Regions from separate parts of the Bradyrhizobium sp. BWA-3-5 genome, predicted to be linked through region 2. Evidence: riboswitches for the same ligand, from Rfam matches in the RefSeq annotation. Region 2 holds a riboswitch; each other region holds the start of a gene.
What was found. Region 2 has a riboswitch for cobalamin ahead of RX331_RS26615 (DUF1636 domain-containing protein). Riboswitches for the same ligand answer to the same signal wherever they lie in the genome.

Region 1 (4,491 bases), 780 kb from region 2:
GCACGGCTTTGAGACGCGCCTCGATCCCAGCCAGCGCCGCCGGTGAAACCAGATCGCTCTTGGAAAGCACCACCAGATCGGCGCAGGCAAGCTGATCTTCGAATACCTCCTCGATCGGATCGTCGTGATCGAGGGAATCGTCGGCGGCCCGTTGCGCGGCAACGGCATCCTCGTCGATGGTGACGCGGCCTTCCGACAGCGCCAATGCATCAACCACCGTGACCACGCCGTCGACCGTGGCGCGGGTGCGCACCGCGGGCCAGTCGAATGCCTTCAACAGCGGTTGCGGCAACGCCAGGCCCGACGTCTCGATGACGATGGCATCCAGCGGCCGGTCGCGCGTCAGCAGTTTGTCCATGGTCGGAATGAAATCATCGGCGACCGCGCAACAGATGCAGCCGTTGGTGAGTTCGACGATATCGCCGGGCGCGCAGGCCCTTGCGGCGCACTCCTCGACCAGTCCCCCGTCAAATCCGGCATCGCCGAACTCATTGACGATCACGGCGATCCGGCGGCCATCGGCCTGCGTCAGCAGCGAACGCAGCAGCGTGGTCTTGCCGGCGCCGAGAAATCCGGTGAGCACGGTGACGGGGACACGGGACATTTCAATATTCTCCTTTAAGTCGAGCGCTTCAGCCAGAGCGGAAGCCCGGCGGCGATGAAAACAACATTGGGGACGGTGGCGGCGACGATCTGGTTGAGGCGGCCCTGGGCATCGCGAAAGCTGCGGCCGAGCGGCGTCTCGGGCACGAGACCAAGGCCGACCTCGTTTGACACCAGGACGACGGGATATTGGGCCACGCCGAGAAATCGCGTGAACCGGCGCGCTTCCACTTCGGGGTCGCGCCCCGCAAGCATCAGGTTTGACAGCCACAAGGTCAGGCAGTCCACCAGCACGGCACGGCCATGGATGGCCTCCCGGGTCAGCGCATCGACCAGCGCCAGCGGCTCCTCGACGGTGATCCAACCGTCGCCCCGCCGCTGACGATGATGGGCGATGCGCGAGCGCATCTCGTCGTCGCCCGCAGTCGCGGTGGCGAGGTAGATCCGCGCAAGTCCGCTGTCCGCGACCAATCGCTCGGCGAACGCGGATTTGCCAGAGCGCGCGCCGCCCAGCACCAGCGTGGTGGCAAGAACAGTCATTTCGGTGCGCTGCCGTCGTCCGGCGACCAGCGCATCGGCGGCACGCGCGCCACCATGCCCTTGCGCAGAACTTCCGCCCGCTCGCGCCACGGCACCAGGCCGTAGTCGGAGTTACGGTAGGACTCGACAAACGATACGAGGGCCGCAGTGCCGCTCTCGGTCTGCAGATCGCCGAACAAGAACGTGTAACCATCAGCACTTGACACCGCGACGGTTGCGGGCCGCTTGCAGACGCTAAGGCATTGCACCGGCCGCACCTGAACGTGATCGGACGAACCGATCGCGGCCTTGACCGCTTCAAACATATCGGGGCCGACCACGGCGCCGCCATCGGCGTTCCTGCAGGTGATGCACACGCTCACGAAGGTAGGGCCGCTCGGTGCGTTCGCACGCGCAGCTTCGACCAACGCCAAATCAGCGGGATTTTGCTCAGCCTTTTCGCGATCCATCACAGGCTCACATCACGGCCGTCGGGCCACGAGCTTTGTTGGGTCGCGCCGACGGCTCATCGCCGTCAGGCTCGCTCCCGTCCGGTGCACCCCGCCCCGACGACGCCTCCAAAGCACAGTTCGTGATGGCAGGTCTCCTGGCTCGCGGGTCGTTGCCGTCAGCCGCCTTCCCGGGAATCCCAGTGGCATCGGCTCGGGGCTCGTCGCTTACAGTTGCGGGGGCAGCGCCGGCATTGAGAGAACTCGCACCGGCTTCCCTTTTCACCTCCCTCGCGGGAGGACCATCGCGGATGACGCTAGCCGCCGCGGTAGCCGGGGTCAACCGGTGCGGCCCTTGGGTCAGATCGGATTGACCTGACATGGGCTGTTGGGTCAGGTAGGCCCGGAAAGGAACCCCATGACGACCGAATCCCGACCGCTTTGGCAGCCGCCTTTCGTTCCCCCGCTCAATCAGGAGTTGGAGGCAACGATGCGCGCGCGAATCGACGGGAAGGCCAAGCCTTTGGGGTCGCTCGGGCGCATCGAGGACCTCGCTGTGCGGCTTGGCATGATCGCGCATCCAGCGGCTCCCAAAGCCGACAAGGCCGTGCTGCTGGTCTTCGCCGGCGACCACGGTCTCACCGAGGAAGGCGTGTCGCAATATCCGTCGGCGGTGACAGTCGCGATGGTGAGGACCTATCTGGCGGGCCGCGCCAGCGCCAATGCCTTTGCCACCGCGGGCGATGTTGGGATTCGCGTCGTGGACGCCGGGGTGGCCGCCGAACTGCCCGCGCATCCCAATTTGATCGACGCCAAGATCCGGATGGGTACCGCCAACGCCGCACGCGAACCGGCAATGACGATGCGACAGGCCGAAGATGCGCTGGCCAAGGGCTGCGCGCTCGCGATGGCCGAGATCGCCGCGGGCGCCGATATCATCGCGCTCGGCGAAATGGGCATCGGCAACACCGCCTCCTCCGCCCTGCTGGTGCATCGCCTGGCACCGGCGCCGCTTGATGAATGTATTGGGACCGGCGCCGGGCAGGATGATCCGGGCATGGCACGCAAGCGGGCCGCCATCGCCAAAGCCGCGGCGCGCAGCGATGCCAGCTCTCCACTGGACGTCCTCAGCGAGTTCGGCGGGCTCGAAATTGCGATGATGGCCGGCGCGGTGCTGGGCGCGGCCTCAAAGCGGCGGCCGGTCGTCATCGATGGCTTCATCTCCAGTGCGGCCGCGCTGGTGGCCATTCGGCTCTGTCCCGCTGCGCGCGATTATTGCGTGCTCGCGCATCGCTCCGCCGAAAAGGGCCACGACATCGTGCTCGCCGCGTTCGGCGCAAAGCCGCTGCTCGATCTTGGGCTGCGGCTCGGTGAAGGCACAGGTGCCCTCCTCGCCGTGCCGCTGGTGCGCGCGGCCGCGCGGCTCGTGACCGACGTCGCCGACCTCAGCGACGTTCTGGCCGGGAATATCTGACATGAACGAGACCGAGCGCTTCTTCGATGCGGTGCGGTTTCTCACCATCCTGCCCACGCCGCCGACAAAAGCCGCGCCCCAGCCGGACTGGCTGGCCCGATCCCTAAAATATTTTCCGCTGGTCGGAAGCGGCATCGGCGCCGGCTCGGCGATCGTTCTGCTGCTTGCCGGCCAAATCTGGGGGCCATTTGTTGCCGCGATGCTGGCGATCATCGCCGCCGCCGTCATCACCTCCGCGCTGCACGAGGACGGCCTCGCCGATACCATCGATGCCTTCGGCGGCGGCTGGACCGTCGAACGACGGCTGGAGATCATGAAGGACAGCCGAATCGGAACCTACGGCGCGCTAGCCCTGGGTTTTGGCGTCGCCTTGCGCATAGCGGCGCTGACGCAGTTGCCCTTATGGGCCGGCGCCTTCGCACTGGTCGCGAGCCACGCCGCAGCACGCGCCACGCCGGGGTTTGTCATCAACGCCATGAGCTACACGGGCGATACCACGGCAATGAAAGTCAACTATGCCGAGGTGCCCGTTCGTGCTGAGGAAATACGGTTTGCCCTGATCACCGTCGTTATTGCCGCGCTGCCGCTGGCGTTCATTTCCGCCTTTTCGGTGCTTTCCGGAGCGCTGCTCGGCGCCACGCTGGCCGCTGCCCTCGCGATATGGTCGCGACGGCTGATCGGCGGATACACCGGCGACGTTCTCGGCGCCATTGAACAGGTATTCGAGATCGGGTTCCTGCTCGGCGTCGCCGCCATCATCCGATAGGCCACGACAACGGGAGCTGATATGGTTTGCCTTCGAAAGCGTCGGCACCGCGGCCGATCCGATCGATCGCTTCCGCCATCCGGCCGCCTCGTCCGAGCAAATCATCGGCCAGCGACACCATCAGCCGGTTCGGCGTCACCGATGGCGCACGGCGTCGCAATTCCTCCGCGATGTCGCGCTCGAAGCCCGGATTGCGGTCGCAGGCGATCACATAGGCCGCAGCGCTTGAGCGGCTGATGCCGGCCCAACAATGGATCAGCAGGGCGCGGTCGCCCGCCTCACGCCCGAAATCCAGGATCGCCTTCATCGTGGCACTGTCCGGCGCGACGAAGCCCGGCACGGCCTCCGTGATGTCATGAAACGACAATTCCCGGTGTCGCTCGCACGCAAGCGCTCGATGGTCCTCGCCTCCATGATCCGGCGACAGCAGGGTCAACAGATCGAACCGGTTAAGCCCCGCCGCAACGCCGGAGAGCCCGCTGAGCGGGCAGACGTAAAGGCATGGCGGGCCCTCGGAAGTTTCCGCGATCATGGCGTTGTCCCCGGCGAGAACCACATCGCAAACTGGAGTGAGCGAAACCCGTTGCCGGTATCGCCAGTCACAAACGTGGCATCGGATGGTGTAAGGAGTCAATCGATTGCCGCCTTCCTGCGAGACAGCAAGCCCCCTAAGTTGCCGC
Region 2 (4,491 bases):
CATATTTGGGAAGCGGCCGGGATGGCTGCGGCTTGGCTTGCCGGGTGACGAGACGGAATGGGCGCGGTTTTCCGCCACAATCTCGCCTTGATCGCCCCTCCTCAGCGGGCAAGCGTAAGCAGGCCTTCGACATCGAGATAGGTATCGATGTAATCGGCAAGCGTATCGAGCGCGCTCTCCACCCTGGCGCGGTATTGCTGGTCCGCGGCCGGAATGTCTAGTTGTGCGAGAAATGTCTTGCGGAAACTGTCGGAAGCGAACAGGCCGTGCAGATAGCTGCCATACACGCGGCCGTCGCTGGATACCGCGCCTTCCGGCGCTCCGCCAAGCAAAGCAAATGGCCGTGCACGATCCGGCCCGTCGGTATGTCCGATGTGAATCTCGTAAGCCTCGATCTGCCGGTTCGTCGCAGCGTGGACCGCCGTGACGCGGCTCAGAGTCTTTTGTGGCGTCATCACCGTCGTTACGTCGATGAGTCCGAGACCGGGAGTTTCGCCCGCCGGTCCCTCAATTCCCTCCGGATCCGCCACACTGCGTCCGAGCATCTGGTAACCGCCGCAGACGCCAAGAACATGACCGCCGCGACGATGATGCGCAAGAAGATCGATGTCCCAACCTTGGGCGCGCAGGAAGGCGAGCTCGCCGCGGGTCGACTTCGAGCCCAGCAGGATCACGAGCTTTGCATCGCCAGGGATTGCTTCTCCAGGCCGGACCATCACAAGGTCGACATCAGGTTCGAGCTTCAGTGGATCGAGGTCGTCAAAATTCGCGATCCGCGACAGCGCGAAAAGACAATCTTGCACTTGCCTGCCTTGCGTGCGCCGGTAAGCCCAAGCGCGTCTTCGGCCGGAAGTTCACGAGCGCAGGCGAAGTAGGGAAGGACCCCAAAGCCCCGCCACGATGTGCGCGCTTCGATCAGCCGGTAGCCGTCATCGAACAGTGATGGATCGCCGCGGAACTTGTTGATGACGAAGCCGCGAATCATGGCCGCATCGTCGGGATCGAGCATGGCCTTGATTCCGACGAGCTGCGCAATGACACCGCCGCGATCAATATCGCCGACCAGCACGACGGGAATGTCGGCCTTGCGGGCAAAGCCCATATTGGCGATATCGGCGCTCCTCAGATTGACCTCGGCGGGGCTGCCGGCGCCCTCGACGAGAACAAGATCGGCGCGATCCTTGATACGGGCGAAACTCTCGAGAACCGGCGCCATCAGCGATGGCTTCATCGCAGCGTATGCACGCGCGCGCGCAGCGTCGCCACGCGGCGTCCGTGCACGATGATCTGGGCGCCGACATCAGTTTCCGGCTTCAGCAAGACCGGATTCATATCGGTATGCGGCTCGACACCTGCGGCCTGCGCCTGCAATGCCTGCGCGCGTCCGATCTCGCCGCCGTCGACCGTCACGGCGGCATTGTTCGACATGTTCTGCGGCTTGAACGGCAGCACCCGATTGCCGCGCCGGGTGGCAGCGCGGGCAAGGCCGGCCACGATGAGCGACTTGCCCACGTCCGAACCCGCTCCCTGGATCATCAATGCGCGCGCCATCGAATCGAATCCCGATTGCTTGGTCAGAACTCAACGCCGGGCTGGGCCTTGATGCCGGATCGGAAGGGATGCTTCACGAGCGTCATCTCCGTGACAAGGTCGGCGGCGTCGATCAATTCCTGCTTGGCATTGCGTCCGGTGAGGACGACATGCATCATTGGCGGCTTTGAATTCTTCAGGAACTCAACGACCTCTCCGATCTCCAGATAGTCGTAGCGAAGCGCAATATTGATCTCGTCGAGAACCATCATGCGCAAGGCTTCATCAGCGATCAGCTGCTTGGCCTTTTCCCATGCGGTGCGGGCAGCGGCGATGTCGCGGACGCGGTCCTGCGTTTCCCAGGTAAAGCCTTCCTCCATCGCATGGAATTGGCACAGTTCGCCAAAATGTCCGGTGAGCAGGCGGCGCTCGCCAGTGTCCCATGCACCCTTGATGAACTGCACGACGGCGCAGGAAAAGCCATGCGCGAGGCACCGCATGATCATGCCGAAGGCCAAGGAAGATTTTCCCTTGCCTGCCCCGGTGTGGACAATGATGAGCCCCCTCTCTCCACTCTTGGTGGACATCATCCGGTCGCGCGCGGCCTTCTTCTTTGCCATTTTCTTTGCCATTTTTGCCGAATGGCGGGCATCCAATGCGAATTCGGAGATCGCGGTTTCTTCCTCAGCAGCATCAGATCCGGAAGTCATCTGCACGTCCCTTTGGCTTGACAAGTTGCACGCTTGGGCAAATGGTGCGGTGGCGTTGGTTCCTGTCCTACGACAGGCGAAGAGGGAATGCGATAGGGCTCTAGCCTCAAAGCTCGAGCCTGAAGCGCAGCCGCCCCCGCGACCGTGACCGGAGAGATCTCCAAGAGCCACTGACCTTTAAGGGTTGGGAAGGTGGAGATCGAGGGAAGAACCTGCTCCGCAAGCCGGGAGACCTGCCAGCGCACCGATTGACCACCGGCGGACGGGGTGTTCCGCGACGGGGAGCGAACCCGTGTGTCATTGGTTCGCGTACCTCATCGCCTCCGCCAAATTTTTGTTGAGAAGGGGCGATGACCGTCACGCTTCACGTCTGCATCACCTGTCGTGCCGACCAGGCAGTAAGGGATGGCGAAACCACACCGGGCGCGCGTCTGCACAGCGCTCTCCTCGAGGCTGGCGTGCCGGAGGGCGTCAGCGTCGTTCCGGTCGAATGCCTGTCGGCCTGCAGCCAAGGCTGCTCGATTGCGCTCTCGGGGCTTGGGCGCTGGTCCTATGTGTACGGTCGCTTGTCCGATGCAAACGCACCGGATGTAGTCGCCGGGGCTGCGGCCTACGCGGCCGCGCCAGATGGCATTGTGCCATGGCGCAGCCGGCCGGCGATCTTCCGCAAGCAGTCGCTTGCCCGTATTCCACCGATCGCCGTCCTGCCAGAGGCCGCAGAATGAATACCCTCACCAAGGTTCCGGTGACCGTCGTCACTGGTTTTCTCGGATCGGGCAAGACGACGCTGATCCAGCACTTGATCACCAATGCGAACGGCAAGAAGCTTGCGGTGCTTGTCAACGAGTTTGGTAGCGAGGGCGTCGACGGCGAGATCCTGAAATCCTGCGCCGACGCCAGCTGTCCTGCCGAGAATATCGTCGAGCTCGCCAATGGCTGCATCTGCTGCACGGTCGCCGATGACTTCATCCCCGCCATGGAGCAACTACTCTCGCGCCCCGTGAGGCCTGATCATATCGTGATCGAGACATCCGGCCTGGCTTTGCCAAAGCCGCTGCTCAAGGCCTTCGACTGGCCAGAGATCCGCTCACGAATCACGGTCGACGGCGTGATTGCGCTTGCGGATGCCGAGGCCGTGGCCGCCGGCCGCTTTGCGCCCGACCCTGCCGCAGTGGAAGCGCAGCGTTCGGCCGATCAGAACCTCGATCACGAGACGCCGCTGTCGGAAGTGTTCGAGGATCAGATCGCGTGCGCGGATATCGTGCTGCTCACCAAGGCGGACCTTGCCGGCGCGGCAGGACTTGAAGCGGCCAAGGCGGCGATCACCGCCGAAATGCCGCGTCGCGTGCCAATGCTGCCTGTCGTCAATGGTGCAGTCGATGCGCGTGTGATCCTTGGTCTCGAAGCGGCTGCTGAAGACGATCTCGCTTCGCGACCTTCTCATCGCGACGGCGAAGAAGAGCACGAACACAACGATTTTGCTTCGATAGTCGTCGAGCTCCCGGAAGTGGCTGACGTGGATGCGCTGGTCGAATCGATCAAGCGGCTTGCGCGTGAGCAGAACGTATTGCGCGCGAAGGGATATATCGCGGTCGCGGGCAAGCCGATGCGATTGCTGCTGCAATCGGTCGGCGAGCGGGTGGGGCATCAGTTCGATAGGCCATGGGGCACGCGGCCAAGGCGCTCGAAGCTGGTGGTGATCGGTGAACACGACGATATCGATGAGGCGGCCATCAGGACTGGACTCGAGATCTGATGCACGTCATCTTTCGCGAGAGCCGCGGTCTTGAGGAGACTGCGATCCCTAAGGATCTCGGTCAAGATCCGGCAGACCTTGTCGTGCTCTCGTTCTCGGACAGCGATCTTGCCGCGTTCGCCTCTGGCTGGCGTCGCGGCCGTGCCGGACTGCCATCGCTGAGGCTCGCGAATCTTGCGGAGCTGCGTCATCCCCTGTCGGTCGACACCTATATCGAGCGGACGCTGTCGCATGCGCGCGGCATTTTGGTGCGCCTGATCGGCGGCGAATCCTACTGGTCATATGGGCTGGCTGCCCTGCATCAACTTGCGAAGGACCGCGATATCGCGCTTGCGGTGCTCCCCGCGGACGGTCGCGACGATCCGCGCCTGGATGCGCTCTCGACATTACCCGTGTCGGCGCTCGGACGGCTGAAGGCGTTGTGCGACAAGGGCGGAACGGTTGCGGCGCAGGCTGCAATCGCACAACTCGCACTAGCTTCGGGTCTCTATGCGG
Region 3 (4,491 bases), 760 kb from region 2:
TCGGTGCCGTCGGCGCGGATCGCTGGCACGTCGAGATTTTCGGCCGCGCCTCGCACGCCGGCGTCGCGCCGGAGCGCGGGATCAGCTCGACGATGATTTTGGCGCTTGCGCTCGCCGACGTGAAGGCCGGCGGCTGGTTCGGCAAGGTGGTGAAGGGCAAAAGGCAGGGCACCAGCAATGTCGGTCCCGTCACCGGCGGCGACGGACGGCCGGCCGGCGACGCCACCAATGTCGTCACCGACTATGTGCATGTGCGCGGCGAAAGCCGCAGTCACGATGCAAAGTTCTTCAAGGAGATCACGAAAGCCTACAAGGCGGCGTTCGAGAAGGCTGCAAAGAAGGTGAAGAACAGCGCCGGCAAGTCGGGCCGCATCAAGTTCAGGGCCGAGACCGACTATTATCCGTTCCGCATGAAGGAGAGCTTGCCGGTGGTCAAACGGGCAGTCGCGGCCGTGTCCGGCGTCGGCGCGACAGCGAATATCCGCGCCGCTAGTGGCGGCTTGGATGCGAACTGGATGGTCCGGCACGGCGTGCCGACGGTGACCTTCGGCGCCGGCCAGAACGAGCCGCACACGATCGACGAGTGGATCAATCTCGACGAATACGACCGTGCCTGCGCGCTCGCACTGCAGCTTGCGACCACGCGATGAACGGCCTGACGGGTCGCATGGTTACAAGAATCATCGCCGAAAAATGAAATCTCCGGCAGGCCGGCGTTCCTCCCAACCGGCGCGCTCAAGTTCTGGGCGGTCGTCGTCAGCCTGCGGATAGCCGAGGCAGAAATATCCGATCAAGCGCCAGTCCTTCGGGACATCCAGAATCTCCGTTATGGCGCAGGGATCGAGGATCGATATCCAGCCCATGCCGATGCCCTCGGCGCGGGATGCCAGCCAGATTGAAAAGACTGCGGTCACGACGGAATAGTCTGCCATCTCGGGCATCGTGCGCCGGCCAAGCCCGTGGCCGACGCCTGTCGAACGATCGGCAAACACGGCCAGGTGACATGGCGCCTCGCGCAATCCGGCCAGTTTCAGCGCGGCGTACCGAATAGATAAATCGCCGGTATAATCTCCGAGCGCATCGCGGTTGCAGGCCTCGAAATTTTCAACCACCTTCTGCCGGCGGCCGGGGTCATCCACCACCACGAAACGCCAGGGCTGACACAGCCCGACGGACGGCGCCTGACAGCCGATTTCAATCAATCGCTCCAGCAGGCTGGGCGGCAGAGGATCCCTGCGAAACCGGCGCACGTCGCGGCGCCAGCCAAACAGATCGTATAGGCGGGCGCGGAAAGCCTGGTCAAAGTGCGGCACGGCTGGCGGATCGATGGTCATGGCCTTTGCCTATGCTTCGCGGGATTTCCCGGTTTGGAGTGAGAATCGCGTGAGAACCGCGGAATTCAAAGCGCTTGCATACCCTGATCGTCAACAGCAATAGACGCCGCCTGTTCAGACCTGTTTGAAGTGCGCGCGCTATTGTGCTTATTTGGATTCGTCATCGGTGCCTTCGAAAGAAGGTGAAACGGGAATGCGGTGCGGGGCAATTGCCCCTACTCCGCAGCTGCCCCCGCAACTGTAAGCGGCATTCGCGATCCAAACGGCCACTGGGCTTCAAGCCTGGGAAGGCGGATCGCAGACCACCGCGAGCCAGGAGACCGGCCGCTGACGAGAAATCAACTCGTTCGACGGTGGGTCGACGGAAGGGGCACTATGAATTGGCTAGGATATGCTGCCGGCTCGGCGGCCATTGTTGCGTTGGCTTATTGTCACAGCGCTGCGTACGCGCGGTCGAACTCGGATCAACTTCCGCCGGTGGTGATCAATCCGGACGCTCCGCCAAAACCGGCCCGTACAACTCCCAAAAATCGAGATCGAAGCAGGGCCGGCCCGGTGCGGCCGGCCGCGAATAATACGCCTGCCCCGCCCGCACAGCCGGCGGAGGTGGTGGTGGTGACGGCCGACAGGGAGTCCGAGCCGATCAGCCGCACCGGCAGCTCGATCAGCGTGGTCAAGGGCGAGACGCTGGCAACCAGCAATCCCGGCTCGCTGGTCGACGCGCTGCGAACCGTTCCCGGCCTCGACATTTCTGAGAGTGGCGGTCCGGGTTCGACCGCGAACATCCGGCTGCGCGGCGCCAATACCGGCCAGACCCTGGTGATGATCGACGGCATCCGGATCAACGACCCGACCGCCGCGAGCGGCGATTTCGATTTCGCGATGTTTGCGCCAAGCGCCATTGAGCGGATCGAGGTGCTGAAAGGCCCGCAGAGCGCGCTCTATGGTTCGGACGCGATTGGCGGTGTCGTCAACATCATCACCAAGAAGGGCACCGGCCCGGCGCAGTTCAATGTCCGCACCGAAGGCGGCAGCTATGGCACCGCGGTGACCAACGGATCGATGATCGGATCGTCAGGCCCGTGGTCTTACGCCGTCACCGGCGCCGCGCAACACAGCAACGGCTTCTCCCGCTTTGGTTATCGGATCCCGCCGCTGGAGGCCAAATTCGGCCCGCTGGAACGCGACGGTTTCGACCGTCTCGGCGGCTCGGCCCGCTTCGGCTACGACGCCGGTGAAGGCGTACGACTGGAAACCGGTATGCTCTCCTCATTCACACGATCGGCCTATGACCAATCGACCGGCGCGTTTCCCGATACACCTTCAAGCGCGACGAGGCTTTTACAGCAGGTGTGGGGACGTGCCTCGATCGATACATTCGGGGGCATCCTGACCCATAGCCTGAACGTATTTGACACCCATATCGACCGCTCCTTCAACGATGTCACCTACAAAACCAACAAACTGCCGCAAAACACCACGTCAATCATTTCGGACTTCATCGGCAATAGCAGCGGCGCGGAATATCAGGGCAATCTGAAGCTGGGCGCTTTCGGTTCGCTGATCGTCGGCAGCCGGACACAGCACGAGACCGCCGACACCTACTCGACCAATCTGCTGCCGACCCCGGGGCCGCGAAATGCATTGCTTGGAAAAGCGCAAGACACCAATTCGGTGTTCACGTTGTGGCAGCTCCCGATCGGCGAGCGGCTGAACATCACGCTCGGCGGACGCGTGGACGATGTGGTTGATGTGGCGCGCTTCGAAACCTGGCGCGCGACGGCGGCCTACACGATTGCCGAGACCGGCACCAGATTCCACACCAGCGCAGGCACCGGCGCCAAGGCGCCGACGCTGTTTCAGCTCTACGATCCGGCCAACGGCTCGCCGGGTCTGAAGCCCGAGCAGAGCTTCGGCTATGACGCCGGCATCGATCAATCGCTGTTCAATGGCCGCGTCATCGCCTCGGTCACCGGCTTCTCGAACGACTTCAGTAACCTCATCAACTTTGTGTCGTCGACACCAACCGCCAATCCGTGCAGAGGCATTCAGACTGGTTGCTACGTCAATGTCGCCCGCGCCGAGACTAGCGGCGTGGAGGTGGGCCCAACGATCGATGTTCTGCCGGGCCTCGTGAAGTTCAACGCGGCCTACACCTACCTGCACGCGGTCGATCTTGCGACCGGGCTGGTGTTGGCGCGGCGGCCGAAAAACCTGGCGCGCTTCACGCTGACCATCACGCCGACCGACAGATGGCTGATCGAGCCCCGCATACTCACGGTCTCCAAGCGCTTCAGCAGCGCCGGCCAGACCAGCCAGGTCGACGCCTATACCCGCGTCGATCTCTATACCGAGTACAAGATTGATAAGAACTGGAAGGTGTTTGCGCGCGGCGAGAATATCCTGAACGAGCACTATCAGGAGGTTTTCAACTTCGGCACCACCGGTCCGGCGGCGTATGCGGGGTTTAGCGCCACATGGTGAGCACCGATGCCGCAAGACGACAGGTGATCGCAACCGCCGGGCTTGCTGCGCTGGTGGCACTGCTGGCGCTTGGCTCGCTCGGCATTGGACCCGTGCGGCTGTCGCCGCTGACCGTGCTCGAGGCTCTGCTCGGCGGCGGGACCGACGTACAGCGGATCATCGTCGCGGAAATTCGCCTGCCGCGAATGATCCTTGGACTGGCCATCGGTGCGATACTCGGCCTCTCGGGCGCTGCGCTGCAGGGCCTGCTGCGCAATCCGCTGGCGTCGCCTTCCCTGTTCGGGGCGCCGCAATCGGCCGCGTTTGGCGCCGTGCTGATGATTGCACTTGGCTGGGCCGACGTCCGATCCTACGCGCTGCCGGTCGCGGGAATCACGATGGCGTTCGCGTCGGTGTTCGTGCTGCTCGGCATCGCCGGAAGAAACGCCGGCCTGCTGCTACTGATCCTTTCGGGCCTGGCGATTTCCAGCCTCGCGGGAGCGGCGACCGCGCTGGTGATGAACCTATCGTCCAATCCCTTTGCCGCGCTTGAAATCGCGTTCTGGCTGCTCGGCTCGCTGGAGGACCGCAGCTTCCGCCATGTCATGCTCGCATCGCCGTTCATCATCGCGGGTGCCGCCGTGCTGATCAGCCAGCGCAGCGCCTTTCGCGCGCTGAGCCTTGGCGAAGAGAC
Region 4 (4,491 bases), 3.0 Mb from region 2:
CGGCCGCCGCGTGGTGTTCTTCTGCGCGTTCGGCGAGCGCTCGGCAATGGCGGTGGCCGCCGCGAAGAATGCGGGGCTCGCCAACACCGCGCATATCGAGGGCGGCATCGATGCGTGGAAGAAGGTCGGCGGACCGGTGGTTCAAGGGTAGTCAAGTTGAAGTCGTCGTCCCTGCGAACGCAGGGACCCATACGCCGCGGCGCCAATGATAGACGTCGCGGCTGGTTGCCTTTCTTATTACATGCCCTGTGGTTATGGGTCCGTGCCTTCGCAGGGACGACGCGGCATTTGCGGCGCATGCTGCCCCGCCACTTTCAACTCTGCCGCCATCGCATCAAACATCCGCCCAGGGAACGATCACGGCTTCGTTCTGGTGTTCCGCGCGATAAGCCGAGATCCGGAACACATCCGCCATCACCTGTTCGGAGAGCGCCTCAGCCGGCGCGCCCTGCGAGACCAGCCGTCCGTGGTGTAGCACCAGCACGTGATCGGCAAACCGCGCGGCCAGCCCGAGATCATGCGTCACCACCATGACCAGCACGCCCTTGTCGGCGGTTGCGCGCAAATTCTGCATGACGTCGATCTGGTGCCGCGGGTCGAGCGAGGCGGTCGGCTCGTCGGCGAGGATCACCGGCGCTTCCACCGCCAGCGCACGGGCCAGCGCGACGCGGCTGCGCTCGCCGCCGGACAGTTCGGTGACGCGGCGATCGCTGAACTCCATGACGTCGACCGCCTGCATGGCACGCAGCACCGCCTCCGCATCCCTCGCCGACAGCCGCGCGGGATCGGTCGCACCATGCGGATAGCGGCCGAGCGCCACGATATCGCGCGCGACCAGCGGCCAGTGCACCATGTGTCCCTGCGGCAGATAGCCGAACCGCTTTGCGCGCTCGCGCAGCGGCAGCGACGACAGCGCCTGTCCGCCGATCTCGATTTCGCCTTCGGACGGGATCAATCCCGCCAGCGCCCGCAGCAGCGTCGTCTTGCCGGCGCCGTTGGGACCGACCAGCGCCACCAGATGGCCTGCCGTCAGCGCCAGCGACACGTCCTGCAGCACGACGCGGCCGGCGAGCCGTACAGCGAGTGCCTTTGCGGTCAGCAGCGCATTCTCGCTCATGCGACACCTCCGCCGAGCGCGCGGCGCTCGCGCATGATCAGATAGAGAAAGAACGGCACGCCGATCATCGAGGTCAGCACGCCGACCTTGATGTCCGACGTCGAGGGAATGATGCGCACCGCGATATCGGCCGCCAGCAGCAGCGCGGAACCGGCGAGCGCGCTCGGGATCAACAGCCGGCCCGGATCATGGCCGATCCCGGGCCGCATCAGATGCGGCGCGACCAGGCCGATGAAACCGATCGTGCCGGTGACGGCAACCGCCCCGCCAACGCCGAGCGCGACGCCCGAAATGACAAGCAATCGCAAGCGGCCGACATCGACGCCGAGGCTTTGCGCGGTTTCCTCGCCGAGGCTGAGCGCGCGAAAGGCATGGCGCTGACTGAGCAGCATGGCGGCGCCGGCAATAATGAAGGGTAGCGCCAGCATCACGTGCTGAAAGCTGCGGTCCTCCAGCGAGCCCAGCAGCCAGAACGCGATCTCCAGCGCCACGAAGGGATTGCTGGAGAGATTCATCACCAGCGCCGTGGCCGCCCCGGCAAAGCTCGAGATCGCAAGTCCCGACAGAATGAGAATCAATAACCCGGCATTGCGCCCTGCGATCGACAGCAGCACGAACACCGAGCCGAAGGCGGCGATGATCGCCGCCACCGGCATCGCATAAGAGCGCACGTCGGCGAGGCCCAGTGCAATCACCAGCACCGCACCGAACGCGGCCGATTGCGGCGCGCCGAACAGCGAAGGCGACGCCAGCGGATTGCGCAACAGGCCCTGCAGCGACGCCCCCGATAGTCCGAGAATGGCGCCGATCGCCAGCGCCAGCAGCGTGCGCGGCAGGCGAATTTCCCGCACAATGACCTGCGATACCTCGCTGCCGCCGCCGAACAACGCTTCCGCCACCACTAATGGCGAGAGCCGCACCGGCCCGATGCCGAGCGAGATCAGCATCAGCAGCACAACGAGAGCTGATATCGCAAGCGTCGCGCCGATCCGCCGGCGCGCGGCATCCGCATTGGTCAGGGTTACGGCCTCAACACTCATCAATAGTCCAACGGCAGTTTTGCTCGCTGAGGTACATCAGTCCGGTAGGCGCGGCGCATGCGGCAAAAATAGCGCACCCGTCCAGCGAGGATTCCGAGAGCGCCTCCGGCGGATTGACTCGCTATTTGACAAACTTCTACCATAGTTTCCGACGGTTCCCGTTCGGGGATCAAAAGGGAATGCGGTGCGGGGAAAATCCCCAATTCCGCGGCTGCCCCCGCAACTGTAAGCGGCGAATCCTTCGTCATAGGCCACTGGGCATCTCGGTCCTGGGAAGGCGACGATGGGGTAACGACCCGCGAGCCAGGAGACCTGCCGTCAGCCGTGGTCACACGCGAAGATGTCGGTCGGGGAGTACAGGCATTAGCTTCACCTGAGCTGCTTTAGGCACATGGTGAGACTTAGTTCGCTGTGACGTGCCACTGACGTCATACCGAGGTCTCGACCATGTCTTCCACCACCGCCATGCGGCAACACCGCTTCTGGCTCGCCAGCAGTTTTTTGGCGCCGATCGTATCGTTCGGCATTTCCGCCGCAGAGGCGCAGCAGGCGCCATCCGAACCATTGCCGCCGATCGAGATCACTTCGCCGACCGACCCGAATCGGACTCGCGCAAAGCCGACCTACGATGAAGCATCAACCTCGCGCCGCGTCGTGCCGGCGGCTGCGCCATCAAGCGGCACGCGGCCCGCATCCGGAACCGGCGCGGATGCCTCGCCGCAAAGTGCTGCGCAAGGTGCGGGCGGAGGCGGCGGCCGGCAGTTCTCCGGCATCGTCGGGACGTCGGCGACGGTGATCACGGCTGCCGAGATCTCGCATTCGCCGGCCCAGACGCTATCCGAGATCATTGCGCAACAGCCGGGCGTGCAGTTGCAGTCGCTCTATGGCGGCGTCAACGGCGCCAAGACGTCGGTCGATCTCCGCGGCTTCGGCGCGTTTGCCACCGCCAACACCCTGGTCCTCGTCAACGGCCGCCGGCTGAACGATATCGACATGGCCGGGGTCGATCTTTCGACCATTCCGCTCCAATCGATCGAACGGATCGAGATCACCCGCGGCAACAGCGGCGCAGTGCTCTACGGCGACAACGCGGTCGGCGGCGTCGTCAACATCGTCTTGAAGGACGGCGTCGGCGGCCCGCCCGTCGCGATGCGCGCAGAGGCCGGTATCGGCTCGTTCAACCAGCGGCTTGCGAACATCTCGGCCGCGACCAATTACGGACCTTGGTCGACGTCCTTCTATGGCAACGCCATCAAGTCTGATGGTTACCGGGTCAACAACGCCCTCGACCAGCGCAACGGGGTGGGCAATCTCAACTACAGCACACCGGACCTCAAGGCCTTCCTTACGGTGACTGGTGACGACCAGAAGCTCGGGTTCCCGGGCGGACGCACCGTCGATCCCTCAATCGGACTCGATCAACTCGTCACTGACCGCAGGGGGACCAATACGCCGTTCGATTACGGCAACCAGCAGGGCGCCAGCGCCACCACCGGCTTTACCAAGACAATCATGAACGGCGTCGACCTGATCGTCGACGGCGGCGTTCGGAAGAAGGACACGCAAAGCGGCTTCTTCGGCGCGGTACCGTTTGCCTCGCCACTTCCGAGCTTCTCCTCCACCTATAACGACGCATCATTGCTGACCTGGTCGATCACGCCGCGATTGAGCGTCAAGAATTCGATCTTCGGGATGCCCTCGCAGATCCTGACCGGCATCGATTATTACGATGCGACATTCAATCAGGACCGCGGAGCGTTCAAAGGCCTGGCGCCAACCCACATCTATGACCTGTCGCAACAGACGCTGGCCGGCTACTGGCAGCAAACCATCGGCCTGTTGCCGGCGACCGATTTCTCCTATGGCGCCAGGATTCAAAACACCAGCCTGAGTGCCCGCGATCGGTTCGATCCCAATGCGCCCGGTTGCGCCTTGTTCTTCAATTGCAGCCCCGCGGCCTCTCCGCTCGACAGCAACGAAACACAATACGCACTGCATGCCGGCCTCGAGCACCGCTTCAACAGCGTGTTCTCGGTATTCGGCCGTGCCGCGCGGGCATTCCGCACCCCAACCGTCGACGAGCGTGTCTCCAATGGCCCCTTCTTCGTTCCGGGGACTTTCCAGTTGAAGACCCAGACCTCGCACGACATCGAGGGCGGATTCCGCATCAAGAGCGGTGGCTTTCAGATGCAGTCGAGCATCTACAACATGGATCTCGAGAATGAGATCCATTTCATTCCAGCACTGTTCTACAACGTCAACCTCGGTCCGACCCGCCGCTACGGCTCGGAGACCAGCGCCTCGCTGCGCGTCAGCGACACCGTGACGCTGCGC

Region 1: another riboswitch for cobalamin. It lies ahead of RX331_RS30260 (DUF1636 domain-containing protein); the one in region 2 lies ahead of RX331_RS26615 (DUF1636 domain-containing protein).
Region 3: another riboswitch for cobalamin. It lies ahead of RX331_RS30205 (TonB-dependent receptor plug domain-containing protein); the one in region 2 lies ahead of RX331_RS26615 (DUF1636 domain-containing protein).
Region 4: another riboswitch for cobalamin. It lies ahead of RX331_RS02805 (TonB-dependent receptor); the one in region 2 lies ahead of RX331_RS26615 (DUF1636 domain-containing protein).

What each region holds. Positions count from the first base shown of each region.
Region 1 is NZ_CP136626.1:6,309,622-6,314,112, forward strand. It holds gene cobW (cobalamin biosynthesis protein CobW) at 1-604, opposite strand, end outside; gene cobU (bifunctional adenosylcobinamide kinase/adenosylcobinamide-phosphate guanylyltransferase) at 619-1,143, opposite strand; gene RX331_RS30260 (DUF1636 domain-containing protein) at 1,140-1,592, opposite strand; cobalamin riboswitch at 1,702-1,893, opposite strand; gene cobT (nicotinate-nucleotide--dimethylbenzimidazole phosphoribosyltransferase) at 1,990-3,045, shown strand; gene RX331_RS30270 (adenosylcobinamide-GDP ribazoletransferase) at 3,047-3,811, shown strand; gene RX331_RS30275 (protein tyrosine phosphatase) at 3,801-4,343, opposite strand.
Region 2 is NZ_CP136626.1:5,530,774-5,535,264, reverse strand. It holds gene cobD (threonine-phosphate decarboxylase CobD) at 1-91, shown strand, start outside; partial or broken gene RX331_RS26625 (cobyric acid synthase) at 102-1,551, opposite strand; gene cobO (cob(I)yrinic acid a,c-diamide adenosyltransferase) at 1,575-2,240, opposite strand; cobalamin riboswitch at 2,280-2,496, shown strand; gene RX331_RS26615 (DUF1636 domain-containing protein) at 2,591-2,965, shown strand; gene cobW (cobalamin biosynthesis protein CobW) at 2,962-3,996, shown strand; gene cobN (cobaltochelatase subunit CobN) at 3,996-4,491, shown strand, end outside.
Region 3 is NZ_CP136626.1:6,294,934-6,299,424, forward strand. It holds gene RX331_RS30195 (M20/M25/M40 family metallo-hydrolase) at 1-650, shown strand, start outside; gene bluB (5,6-dimethylbenzimidazole synthase) at 681-1,334, opposite strand; cobalamin riboswitch at 1,482-1,678, shown strand; gene RX331_RS30205 (TonB-dependent receptor plug domain-containing protein) at 1,947-3,818, shown strand; gene RX331_RS30210 (iron ABC transporter permease) at 3,812-4,491, shown strand, end outside.
Region 4 is NZ_CP136626.1:602,995-607,485, reverse strand. It holds gene RX331_RS02820 (MBL fold metallo-hydrolase) at 1-151, shown strand, start outside; gene RX331_RS02815 (ABC transporter ATP-binding protein) at 335-1,117, opposite strand; gene RX331_RS02810 (iron ABC transporter permease) at 1,114-2,157, opposite strand; cobalamin riboswitch at 2,293-2,492, shown strand; gene RX331_RS02805 (TonB-dependent receptor) at 2,605-4,491, shown strand, end outside.